DNA from 4 places in the Paenibacillus sp. JT22N1 genome. Region 2 is predicted to be linked to each of the others. Evidence: predicted binding sites of a transcription regulator. Region 2 holds the regulator's gene; each other region holds the start of a gene.
What was found. The regulator Rex, encoded in region 2, represses fermentation and respiration genes when NADH is low (regulators of the CRP and FNR family bind a similar motif). The targets are predictions, from matches to a motif close to TTGTGAAATATTTCACAA.
Positions count from the first base shown of each region.

Region 1: AC58UU_RS05645 (hemerythrin domain-containing protein) is a predicted target of Rex. The motif match lies at 1,895-1,912, and genes of this name have one in related genera.
Region 3: adhE (bifunctional acetaldehyde-CoA/alcohol dehydrogenase) is a predicted target of Rex. The motif match lies at 1,498-1,515, and genes of this name have one in related genera.
Region 4: hcp (hydroxylamine reductase) is a predicted target of Rex. The motif match lies at 1,559-1,576, and genes of this name have one in related genera.

Region 1 covers NZ_JCAUAW010000002.1:450,921-454,312, forward strand. The annotation lists gene AC58UU_RS05640 (hypothetical protein) at 1-997, opposite strand, end outside; gene AC58UU_RS05645 (hemerythrin domain-containing protein) at 1,316-1,837, opposite strand; gene AC58UU_RS05650 (acyltransferase family protein) at 2,010-3,026, shown strand.
Region 2 covers NZ_JCAUAW010000006.1:211,975-215,366, forward strand. The annotation lists gene AC58UU_RS13960 (DUF47 domain-containing protein) at 1-92, shown strand, start outside; gene AC58UU_RS13965 (inorganic phosphate transporter) at 156-1,157, shown strand; gene AC58UU_RS13970 (redox-sensing transcriptional repressor Rex) at 1,198-1,818, opposite strand; gene dinG (ATP-dependent DNA helicase DinG) at 1,821-3,392, opposite strand, start outside.
Region 3 covers NZ_JCAUAW010000002.1:465,030-468,421, forward strand. The annotation lists gene adhE (bifunctional acetaldehyde-CoA/alcohol dehydrogenase) at 1-1,358, opposite strand, end outside; gene AC58UU_RS05710 (GMC oxidoreductase) at 2,004-3,392, shown strand, end outside.
Region 4 covers NZ_JCAUAW010000051.1:5,330-8,721, reverse strand. The annotation lists gene hcp (hydroxylamine reductase) at 95-1,387, opposite strand; gene AC58UU_RS39425 (GNAT family N-acetyltransferase) at 1,853-2,455, opposite strand; gene AC58UU_RS39420 (hypothetical protein) at 2,948-3,259, shown strand; partial or broken gene AC58UU_RS39415 (IS3 family transposase) at 3,368-3,392, opposite strand, start outside.

The sequences.
Region 1 (3,392 bases), on a different contig from region 2:
GGGTCGGTATTCCTGTAAATCGAGACATTCTGTATTTCCGGCGGCATGGCAGGCAAAGCTCGGCCAAGTGGAAGCCTTCCTCTGTTTTGAATTCAATCTCATTCACTTTAAGCACAGCGATGACATCATTGGATTGCTCGACAGATACAAAGCCCGTTCCACAAACCTTACAGCTTTTCATCTCTTGCTCTGCGTAATGTTCTCTGTAGTTCCGCGCAAACACACTCATAGGACGAAACGGTATGTGAGCCAGTTTTCCAAAAGGTATATAAATCAGTGTCACAATAACGGACCATTGGTGGACTAATGTGACAACCGAATGTCCATAGCCGTGAAGGAATATATTGCAAAAGGTAAGCAGCAATCCTGTCAAGCTGACCAATAACAGCATATATAGCGGAAGAAAATCATAGATAAATGTTTGTTCCGCACGAGCCTGCATATTTTTAAGCCTGCGATATAAGGCCATGCATACTCCGCCAATCACCATGAAGGCCGTAATATTCAACGCATTGTAAAATAAAAATCCGAGAAGTCCATCCGCCTTTATATTCATGAGGTCGATCCCGAATCCAACAACCGTGTATGTTCCGTTCTCCGCCATTGTGAAGTACATCCAGCCGAACACCAGCGGAAAAGTAACGAAGGCGGATAAGATACATCCCCAACCAAGAAGAACGTGCTGTGTCCAGCGATACCACCCGCGATTCCAGATAAAGCGGTACGTGAGTAGATGCTCAGTGGTTGTCTGAGGTGTGCTTTTTCGAAATAACAGCCTTATGCCTTTTTTCAAAATAATTTTCGTAGGCGGGCGTTCTCCCCAAGCAATAAAGCGATAAAAGAATCCGCAAATGAAAACGACCGTTCCTACCATATACCCATATAAAGCCAAGTCAATATGTGTAAAAAACCTCGAACCAACTCCCATAAGAATGAATAACCCACTAACAACTAAGAAGACACATTTGGCGAATTTTGACGCGAACGCTCGATCCATATTTATCATTGCCCCTTCACTTGTGAATCTCATATTTATATCTAATCATGAATCGGCCCTTCTGCACTGTGAGAAAAATCACTCTGAACCCACTTGATCTCAAACACATTCTTTCGGATGTCACGAGTTGGACAAAAAAACGGCCTTCCTTCAGATCTACTTAGATCTAAGGGAATGCCGCAGTCTTACCGTGTGAAACATGGACGATTAAACAAAATATTGTTCTCCAAATGGATGTGATTGAACATATCCTATCCGCTTCCAATTCCTCCAGCTTCAAGTAGGTGAGCTGAAACGTTGTGCAGGCATCCTCTGTATCTAAGCCTTTGCATGAATATTTTTAAGCATTTGGTTCGCAACCGGGAAAAACATCTCTTCCTCGGACAGCAGATGCTCCGATAATACAGAGCAGGCCACACTAAGCAGCGAAATCGCCTTTTTCAGCCTTATGCTATCGGCACCTTTGCATTGCTCCGCATATTCAAGAAATGAGCGAACAAATCGTTCCGCTTGTTTATGATCCTCTTCCAGAACCCAAGTTGAGGTCAAAAAAGTTGGCTCCATCCCCTGATTCGCATACCCGGCAAGGAGGGGTAAAACTTCATCTTCCTCCCAGTGCTCGTGAGCCTCCAACTGCTGCATGAAGGTTTCCATTTGTTTACGAATCTCTTGAAGTAAACGCCTTGACTCTTCCGAGCCAAGTATGCCGACCATATGACTTGTCATATCCTGAACATGGTCAAGCTCTTTCTTTAACTCGCCATGTTCGTTCTTTAATCGCTCCAGAATCTGTTGAAGACTCTGAGCGTCATCTAACGGCATCCCAAGATCAATAACCATACATGATTCCTCCTTTTAATGCTGTAATCACATTGTATACCTTTATTTCAGCTTTCTCTGTGAGGAGAATCACAACGTTGGTTTCTGTTTCGTGACTTTAATCACTGCGGCAAATTGAAGCTAGGTTTACATTAGAAGAAAAGGAATTGATTGCGTAATGGAGGTAATCGTCGTGGGTAGAGAAGACAATGCGGCTTCGAATACGTTTATGTTAAACGCTAAGTTTCTGCTCATTTTGTTTGTGGTCATCGCTAATTGTATAGAGCCGCTGATTCAACAAAGTGCAGCTTTCCATTCCTTATATCTGGGTATTTACACCTTTCATATTCCCATGTTTGTCATGGTGACCGGATATTTCTCTAAAAGTTTCCGTTTGGATGTCCCAGGAATCAAAAGTCTGCAGATGATTTTTTATCATTATCTGATCTTCCAAAGCCTCTATTCTCTGCTCGATTCGCTGGCCTTCCATGCGCCTGGTGTCCGTTATTCTTTTTTCATTCCGTATTCGTTATTGTGGTTTTTATTCAGCCATTTTTGTTGGCGATTGCTCCTTCTGCTCTTTACAAAAATGCAGCATCCCCTTGTGATCTCTGTCATTCTAGGAGTACTCGTCGGATACGCACCTTTCACTGGAACGCTGCTCAGCTTTTCCAGAACGTTCGTCTTCTTTCCTTTCTTCTTGGCCGGATATTATTTCCACCTCGATATGATTCCTAAACAGTTCGTTCGCATGAACAAGTGGCTAAGTGTAATTGGCCTTCTGGGTGTCCTGGTCTTTCTTAACTCGACCTCACTTGATCCAAAATGGTTATATAGCAGCTTTACTTATAAGGAGCTTGGGGCCTTTCATTGGCATACGGGAACATATCGTTTAGGCGTGTATGCGTTGGAAATTATAGCTTCCTTTTGCTTCTTAAGCTTCGTTCCTCGCAAGCAGTCCATCCTAACAGAATGGGGCAAATATACGGTATACGTGTTCTTGCTGCATGCGTTTATTACGAAAACTGCGATTTCGATGGGACTATTCTCGTATATACACACTTTTACACAATTGACTCTCGTCCTACTGCTTGCGGTGGCAATTACCTGGCTGCTGTTACAAGAATGGGTACGCCGGTTCAGTCGGCCACTTATCGAACCGGATCTATCTTTTTGGGAGCGATGGATATCCCGAAAACACAGCATTTAAACACTCTCTACAAAACAAAGAATGGGGCAGTCCCAAAAGTCAATTTTTGATTTTTGAGCCCCACTGAGAATCAGATTCCAAGTGTAAAAGAACCTCCATCTTTCACTTTTTCAGTGGAATTGGAGGTTCTTTTGTGTATAATCTGAGACATCCTCAAAATGAAAGAGAAGCCATAGATAGCGGTTTATCCAGAATTGAATAAGCAAACTAATATTGCTTATCCTTTCTAATATCAGGGCACCTCGTGAGATAAGACCACAGAACACGCTTATTATCATTAAACGTTACATTCTAGAGGGCATTAGCAAACAATAAACAACCTTAGCTTGCTTATGACATCACAACAGGGGCTATTAAGACAAATAA
Region 2 (3,392 bases):
TAAAAGAAATCTATGAGCGTTTGGAAGAAACAACGGATGCTTGTGAAGATGTAGCCAATATCCTTGATAGCGTTGTACTTCGTTATTCATAAGGCACATTCGTGTCCATGTTTACGAAGAAAGTTTTCCAAATGGAAAACTCTTAGGAGGAAATCATGTTAACTTATTTAATCGTTATCGTTGTGCTTGCCTTACTTTTTGATTTCATTAATGGATTTCACGATACGGCTAATGCGATTGCAACTTCCATCTCCACTCGTGCATTAAGTCCCCGTGTAGCCATCGCCATGGCCGCCACACTCAACTTTGTCGGAGCCATGGTTTCCTCTAAGGTTGCCAAAACCGTTGGAGGAAGCATAGCGAACCCAGCCAAAATTGAAAATGGCGTTGAAATCGTCATTGCTGCTTTACTTGCGGCTATCATTTGGAACTTGTTGACCTGGTATCTGGCGATTCCCTCATCTTCTTCGCATACACTCCTTGGTTCGCTAGCTGGAGCTGTTATCGCTGGTGCTGGGGTCCATTCGGTGAATTGGAATGGTTTTACTCAAATTATTATCATTTTAGTACTATCGCCCATTATTGCTTTCGCCCTAGGTTACCTAATTATGATTTTGATCAAGTACATCGTTATATGGTCTGGAAATACATCTAGATCGAAGCTAAATCGCATATTCCGTACCTTGCAAATTTTATCCGCGGGATTACTTTCATACTCCCATGGTGGGAACGATGCACAAAAAGCAATGGGGATTATCGTATTTGGTTTGGTCGCAGCCGGTGTTCAAACAGACCTGGAAGTACCTCTCTGGGTGAAAATTGCTGCCGCATTGGCCATGGGACTAGGAACATCCATCGGTGGATGGCGAATTATTAAAACCGTTTCCGGTAAGATTGTTAAAATCGAGCCGATCAATGGTTTTGCCTCGGACTTAACGTCATCACTCGTTATTCAGTTCTCTACTCATTTGGGTAAACCATTATCAACGACTCATGTTATTTCTTCCGCGATTATCGGGACAGGCAGTGTCATGCGCTTCCATGAAGTTCAATGGGGCACGGTTGGACGCATGTTGATCACTTGGGTTATTACGATTCCAATCAGCATCGCGCTCGCATTCTCGATCTACTTCGTTTTATTCAGATTCATTTTCTAAAAATAAAGGCACGCCCCAGGTAATCGGGTCGTGCCTTTTTCTAATCCAAATAATAAGCTAAACTTTGCAATTCTGTTGTAAAATCCGCATGATGCACACGCACTTCGGGAGGAACCTTAATAATAACGGGAGCAAAATTCAATATGGCTTCGATCCCGCATTCTACGAATTGATTGGCTACATTTTGAGCTTCATTCGCAGGAACCGTAATGATGCCGATGCGAACGCCTAATTCAGATAAAACACTCTTCATCTCATGCATCGGTTGAACAATAAGATTGTTGATCGATTCCCCAGCTTTGCTTGGCATTGCATCAAAAACTGCGACAATTTTCATATCATTGCGTAAGTAAGTATTATAATTGCATAAAGCGCGGCCTAGGTTACCCGCTCCAACAAGAGCAACTTGAATATGGCGATCCAACTTCAAGATCTGTCTAATCTTCTCAATTAGATAAGCAATGTCGTAACCGATTCCCTTTTTGCCGAATTCCCCGAAATAAGCCAAATCCTTGCGAATCTGTGCCGGATTCAGATCGAGTTTTTGACCCAAATCCTGCGAAGATACCGTCGATACATTTTTCATTGCAAGTTCATTCAGAAAGCGTAAATAAATGGGCAGCCTCCGAACGACGGCTTCCGATATTTTTTGTGTTTTCAACTCTACGCCTCCCCCATCCACTCTTCAATCCTAGGTAACATTTGCTCGGTCGTCATATGCTCTATCTTCGGACCAGGCAATGAATAAAGGAAGTGCTTGCCATAATACGTATCAATGACACGAGTATCGTAGATGATAACGATGCCTTTATCGGATGCACGTCTGACAAGTCGGCCAAAGCCCTGCTTAAATCGAATGACAGCCTGCGGTACAGAAAATTTCATAAATGGATTCTCATTGCGTTTCTTAATATTTTCACATTTCGCCTCGACAAGAGGATGATTTGGCGGTTGAAACGGCAATCGTATAATAGCAAGACAGCTTAGCGCATCTCCTGGAATATCGACACCCTCCCAGAACGAGCTGGTGCCCAGTAGGACGCACATTTTGTTATCTTGGAACATCCGGGTCAGTTTACTCCGATTGCCGCTGTCAACCCCCTGTCCGAGCACTGTAATTCCATGTGGCTTCAAGAGATCCTTCATGCCGGCATAAATTTGCTTTAGCATACGATTCGAAGTGCACAAAATCAACATACGTCCTTTGGTAATTCGCGCAACATCACTAAGCGACTCAATAAGTGCGTTAATAAAAACAGGATCTCCGGCACCTTTGATCGTCGGGAAGTTCCGAGGAATCACGACGAGAGCTTGCTCTCTATAATTAAATGGAGATGGCAATTGAACGGTTTTTAGCTTGCCCGATTCTTCATCCTCAGGAATGACTAATCCTAATTGATCCGCTGAATATTGAAAAGACTTATTAACAGACAAAGTCGCGGAGGTCAGAATAATACTGTCTTTGGTCTCAAAGAAATGCTGCTGAAGCAGCCCACTTACATCGGTAGGCACCGATACAAGCTGCAGCGACTTCGATTTCGCATAGGTACCCGCTTCCATCCAATACACATAACCCTCATCGGCCATTTTCATAAAAAAGTGCAGGGCATCTCGATGGTTGTACAGTTCTTTTACCGTGCCATTCAAATCGGTGACTAAACCTTGGACCCCAAAAACTTCCTGCATGTCCTTCACTTCATTTAACAATTTATCAAGCGTGCGGAGTAAATCATTCGCATTCAAATAAATATTGTCTTCCATGATCAGAAGCTCTCGCCACTCGGGTGGAAGCGTTTCGGGCTTCATCCGCAGTACGTATTGTGAGTTTTCCGATTGCGAAGGATCGCTCCTAGAAGATAACAGTTCATAGAGCGCTTCGCTGAGCCGATCCCAATCCTCTTTGATTTGCACGATTTTGGGAAAGAGCCCGTCAATGGTTTGACTCCAAGCGGCAGCGCGTTCCGGCTGCTCATCCGATTTCTGCAATCGAAACCGCAGCATCGGTAATTGGCCGCTGCGATTATCTTTATATAGCCATAGCAACGAATGATAAAATGCGGAAGAATGCAGCTCAATACCAAGATGCTTACTGGCCACTTCTTCGAAGTGATGAGCCTCATCAATGACAAGGTGCTTGTAAGACGGTAGAAGGCGGTTCTCAGCCTTCATATCCGTGAAGAGGAGGGAATGGTTCGTGATGATCACATCGGCCGTATTGGCGTCATTCCGAGCGCG
Region 3 (3,392 bases), on a different contig from region 2:
TAAGCAACGCGCTTCACATTGATCAGATTCACGGCACTCACGTTTGAGGTTGTGGAGTTATGACCATATGAGCCGCAGCCTAATGTCAAGGAAGGCAAGTTTGTATTGTAAATGTCTCCAATAGCACCGTGAGTGGAAGGTGAATTGACAATAATACGTCCGGTTTGAAGCTTACCTGCGAACGCTTGGATGACTTCCGCATTCTGAGAATGAATGACGGAGGAATGTCCCATACCGCCAAATTTGACCACTTCCACAGCCCGATCAATGCCTTGCTCAGCATTCTTCACTTTGTAGCAAGCGAGCACAGGGCTAAGTTTTTCAGCCGATAATGGAAATGCCTCACCAACGCCGGCTAACTCCGCGACAAGTATTTTCGTAGCCCCAGGTACCTTAATACCAGCCATCTCAGCGATTTTCGCAGCAGGTTGACCTACAATTACTGCGTTAACCGCACACTTCTCAGCGTTAATCACCAATTTGGAAACAGCTTCCGTTTCTTCTTTATTTAAGAAGTAACAGCCCTGTTCAGTCATCAACTTTCTTGTTTCCGCATATACCGATTCTTCAATAATAACCGCTTGTTCAGAGGCGCAAATCATCCCATTGTCAAACGTCTTCGATAAGATCAAGTCATTTACAGCTTGCTGCAAATTCGCTGTTTTCTCAATAAAGCAAGGCACATTGCCGGGTCCAACACCCAAAGCCGGCTTTCCAGTACTGTAAGCTGCTTTCACCATCGAAGACCCTCCCGTTGCCAGAACAAGCGCTACATCCGGATGATTCATTAGCAGTTGGGTAGCTTCCACCGATGGATGCTTTACCCATTGAATGCAATGCTCTGGTGCGCCTGCTTTAATAGCTGCCTCCAGTAATGTCGCTGCAGCCGCGCTGCTAGATTGTTGTGCCGATGGATGGAAGGCGAATATGATTGGGTTGCGGGTTTTTGCCGCGATTAATGACTTGAACATCGTCGTCGAAGTCGGATTGGTGACGGGCGTCACACCAGCGATAATGCCCACTGGCTCGGCCACCATTCGGTAGTTCTCATACGAGTTTTCCTCAATCACTCCAACTGTCATGTTATTTTTAATGCTGTGGTAGATATATTCCGTAGCAAATAAATTCTTGGTGATTTTATCTTCGTACACACCCCGACCGGTCTCCTCCACAGCAAGCTTGGCGAGAACCATGTGCCTATCGATGCCGGCTAATGCCATTTGCTGTATAATTTGGTCAACCTGCATTTGATCCAGCTTCAGAAATTGCTGCTGAGCTACCTTCGCTCTGGCTACCAGCTGGTTGACTTCGTCTTGAGCAGAAATCTGTTCAATCATCTTCGCTTCTTTTGTTGTCATGGTTCATTCACTCCTTTATTTTCTATCCATGTGAAGCCGTTGTCTTGTTGTTCTACCTTAAGAGTAAACTTAATCAAGACCCCTAACTATGACAAAAATCACAAGATGAGGAGTTAGAATGATTAATTCCTTGAACAATTTGTGAATATTTTCACATTATAATTTATTGGTAAGGCGGCAGTTCTATTTCCATAAAACTTGCCGCCTTCCTGACCTTATTTCGTTGATCACTAGGTGGTAATTGTAAAATGGGACGACCGTATCAAACGGAAGTCCCATTTCATTTTTTATTTAAACACAGAGTGTGCGGAAACCTTTTTCTACGAAATACTGAAATGTAATCCCATAAATGCGTTTATATAATATAACACGGTATCAGCTCATATACTCCTATTGAAATCATAAGGATATAGGGATGTGATGCCTTTGTATATATATGTCACTGAGTATGGGGATACTTTAAGAAAAATTGCCGACAGATATTATTGTGAACTAGAAAATCTCTTGTCGGTAAATCCAAATATTTCTAATCCCGATTTAAATTTGGTTGCGGATGTTCAAATAAAACTACCCGCCCCGCTGTTACATGTGCGGAAGATCCATGATGACGTTGTTTCGCGCCCTCCCGAACCATCAGGCCCCCCTTTGGATCAATGGATTCCCCTGACTTCAGTCGAGCAAATGGCAAAGACCGATTATGATGTACTTATCATCGGCAGCGGGGCAGGGGGTGGAGCCGCTCTTTGGAGACTATGCGAACAATGGGGGCAGAACGGCAAGAAGATCGGAATGATCGAGGCCGGAGACTTGTTATTGCCGACTCATTCGTTTAATGTGCCCACTTTAAATGAACAGCGCGTAATCGAATACTGGGGGCGGGTTGCAGATTATGCCGGAGATAGATGGCCGGATTTTCAGAAGGCGAAAATCGTCAGAGGCTTAGGCGGAAGAACCCTGATATGGTATGGTTTGTCCCCCCGTTTTGATCCTACAGCGTTCAGAACGTGGCCGATCACCTATAAGGATCTTGTTCCCTATTATACGATCGCAGAAAAAATAATGAATGTGACCAACCTTTACACCAAAGGTTCCGCTCTGCAGGAAATGCTTATCGAACGCCTTCTAATGAATGGTTTTCCGGAGACAACAGATGTTCCTTTAGCCACAGATCTTGCAGGCACGAAATACGGGCAGGTCCACTCAAATGTTTATTTCAGTTCCATTGATTTTCTTGCATACGCCTTAAATATCCGAAAATTTGATTTGTCCGTAAATACACGCGCCGTGCAAATTTTAACGAATAAAGGGAAAGCCACGGGCGTCAAGGTTATTACCGCAGATAAACAAACATATACGCTAACTGCCAAGACGGTCATCGTCTCCGCAAGCACCTGGGAAACCCCGCGCCTTCTGCTTAATTCCAATATCCCTGGCGAAGCGATCGGGAAATATTTGGCGCTCCATCCTATGTTACTTGCGACTGGAACTGTTAACCGGGATTTATTCCCGGAAGTATTTGGCGTCGCTCTCCTTTTTCTTCCGGGTTCTGTTGAGCGGAACTATCAGCTCCAGATTTTCAACGATTATTATTACGACTTTACAGAAAAACCTCTTCTAAAAAAAGAGCCTATGGAAATGCACGGTTATGGAATTGTGGAACCGCGGGCAGACAATTACGTCAGTCTTGACCCGAAACAACGAGATGCTTACGGCGTCCCCCTGCTTAACGTACAATTTTCTTACAGCGATAAGGATCGGGCAATTCACCGAGAAATGCATGATTCTCTAATAGCCTACGCCTCAGCAGCGGGATTATCACTGGATAGTCCGCCCCAGCTGACACCGCCCGGAAATGACAGCCACGAGGCCGGAACGTGCCGAATGGGGGACAATCCCGCTACTTCCGTCACCAACCGCTTTGGTCAAGTACATGGCATATCCGGTCTTTACATAGCCGACAACAGCGTTCTAAATCTGACTTCGCCAGCAAATCCTACGCTTACCACTGTCGCACTGGCCATTCGTACAGTAGAT
Region 4 (3,392 bases), on a different contig from region 2:
CGATAAATAAAAAAGCCCACGATTTTCGCGGACTTGATTCGGACAATGTTTTTGTCATCCGACAAATACTTACTTATCCCTGGTGTTACCGCTCTTAGTGCAACGAAAGCATGGCTGTCATGTCCTCTTGCGCATCGCCGATCAGCTTTAAGCCAAATTTCTCGACGAGTAAGTTCATGACACCTTCGTTAATGAATTCCGGTGCTTTCGGACCGATTCGGATATCCTGGATTCCGAGGCTAAACAAACCTAATAAAATGGCCACGGCCTTCTGCTCGAACCAAGACAGCACGATACTTACCGGCAATTCGTTGACACTGCAGCCAAAAGCTTCGGCGAGAGCCAGCGCTATTTTGACGGTAGAGCCGGAGTTATTGCACTGACCCAAATCGATATATCGTGGAATATCAGTGCCGGCCACTTTGCCGTAGTCCACATCATTAAAACGGAACTTGCCGCAAGAGGTCGTCAAAATGACCGTGTCGTTCGGAAGTGAAGTCGCAAGCTTGCGGTAATACTCGCCGCCCTTACCCGGAGCATCGCAACCGGCGATGACGAAGAATCGCTTGATCAGGCCCTCTTTGACCGCTTGAATGATTTCAGGCGCAATCCCGATGACCGTTTCGTGGTGGTAGCCTGTGGTTAACACTTGTTCGGAGTCTATGTTCGCCTCCGGCAGTTCAAGCGCCCGCTCGATCAGCGGCAAGAAATCCTCGCCAATGATTTTCGTGACATTTTCTAGACCGGCTACTTCATAAGAGAAAAAGCGATCCGCATAAGTACCCTTGATCGGCATTACACAGTTTGTGGTAGCGAGAATCGCTCCTGGGAACTGTTCAAAGAGCCTGCGTTGGTCATACCAGGCTTTCCCGATGTTTCCTTTTAAGTGCGTATACTGTTTCAGCTTCGGATACCCGTGTGCTGGGAGCATTTCGGAGTGGGTGTAAATATTAATCCCTTTGCCTGAGGTCTGCTTCAGCAGCTCTTCTAGCGCATACAGGTTGTGCCCTGTCACGACAATGCACTTGCCTTCAATTTTATTTTGCGATACCGTAACAGGCTGTGGAATACCGAAGTGCGTCGTATGCGCGCGGTCGAGCACATCCATGATCCGTACCGCGGCATTGCCAACCTTCATGGCCATTTCCAGATGCTCATGCAAATTGAAATTCGAGTTGGTCAATGTCAGATAAAGTGCTTCGTGCGTAATTTTATCTACTTCCGGGTCGGTATATCCTAGCTGTCTAGCATGGGTCGCATAAGCGGCAATTCCCTTTAGTGCAAAAATGATCGTATCCTGCAGGCTTGCGATGGTCTCATCTTTTCCACATACCCCGATCACCTTGCAGCCGCCGTTCGCCGTTTGTTCACATTGATAACAAAACATACATGAATCCTCCATTCGTAGATACGCTTTGTTCGCTTACAACTGTAGCTTATCAGATATGGGAGAAGGCTTCAGTGACTTATGTCACATCTGTTTTTGAAGCTTGGATGTCAACCATGAACAAGCTGCTCTAATACCATGCGGTCTTTTATGATCAAACGGCTAACTGAATTGTGATCATCATCACAAAAAAAGGATTACTTGAAAGTGAGATAAGTCAATTGACGGTTAGATTATAACACTTCTGAATGAAATATGAAGAAACCGCTAATCCTATAATGGAATAGCGGTTTTTGTCGTTGAATACCGTAAACTCAAACCGGTGCGGAGTCCATTTGTTATGCTGCCCGATTATAGTAGATCGCTGTTTCCTCGTTTAGTGCAGTGAAGGGGTGCCACTTGGTGGCACCCCTTTCAATATTTGGGACTAACAATCTTTATTTTCTCATAGCTCAGCGATGAAAACTACTCCCCCTTGATCTCCCACTCACTTTTAATAAGTTTGTAATAATTATATTCCTTATTGTCAATCTCTATAATACTTTGAAAATAAAAACCGCATTTTTGTATTACTCTATTTGATGGAATGTTACGTACAAGAGCTAAAGCGTTCAATACGTCAATATTAGTATTTTGAAACAAATAATTAAGTACACCTTCAACTGCCTGGGTGGTATATCCCTTATTTCTATGTTTACTTGATATTGCATACATAATCTCTCTATTTGGATATGGCAATTCCTCTTTTATTCCTGTACAACACCAACCAATAAACTCGCCAGTCTCTTTTGATATAATTCCTAATCTTAGCCGGAGCTCCTCAATATTTCTACCTTCAGATACAGCGTTTAAAAACTGCTTATTCTGTTTTATTTCGTAGTTTATAAACCAATCTTCCCGTTGTTCCCTAGATGTGTTCCAACCAGGCAAGTATTCATATATTTCTGGCTGCCAGGTTAGTAAATGAAACTCATCTAAATCATTAATTATATATTCTCTTAAAATAATATCCTTACAGTCAATCGTAAATACGTTTTCTTCCGAAGTGGAATGAGTATTTGAATTCATCACTTGTCTCCCTTAAAGATATTTGGAACAACGTCCCCAAGTATAATTATAATAAACGTAAGTGCTCAGGTTAAGCCTACTCCTACGCCAGGTACTACTTGTATTTCAAAATAATTTAACTTACCATCATTCAAACTTATCCAAAAAGTAACTCTTGTGGTATTCAAGGGAATCAGAGGGCAACATACCACAATCTTTGCAGTTAAACCCACATCCCTCTTGTAAGTACAGACGCTGAAACATGGATCGAAAACATTAAGGTAATAAGATTTTTTATACGAAAATAAATAGGAAGAGAGCCCACGACCACCTGTGGCTCTTTTCAATTTGTGCACGAATGCCCACTCCATTGCATATGGTGGAAGCAATGTATGATCAGTTCACTCGGAGGAGTATAGTCCCAACTTTAATTTCAAAGGAGATAATCATATGTGGAATAACTTCCCATCATATCCCGATAACAGACAAGGGATTTCAAACATTTTACAATGTATGAATAAATGGGTGACCATCCAATTAGAAGATGGGACTAATTTGCAAGTCAACGTGACCTCTGCCGATTTCAGCTATGCAACAGGATTTTTAACCCGCCAATCTTATAACTCATTAGTTTGCAACGGGACTGCCATTCAAAATTCACAACAGGCAGAGGCTTGCAAGGGTCAATGGGTCCAGCTTGTTCTTTCCAATCATATTTCGCTCTCGTTTTATTTGACTCATTATGATGATCAAATGGTCGGGGGCAGTTTCCAATCGACTCAGCTTCTCGGACTTTCAAACCGTGTCACTTCAGTTCAATGTTGAATAGAAGCAGGTCTCGTGAGATGAACTGCACCCCAATCGTTAGATGGTTCTAACAATTGGGGTGCAGTTCAAAAATGAAGTGACCCCAAAAAGTTGGACAGTATATAGTTAGGCTGCCTTTAGCGCATGAGTT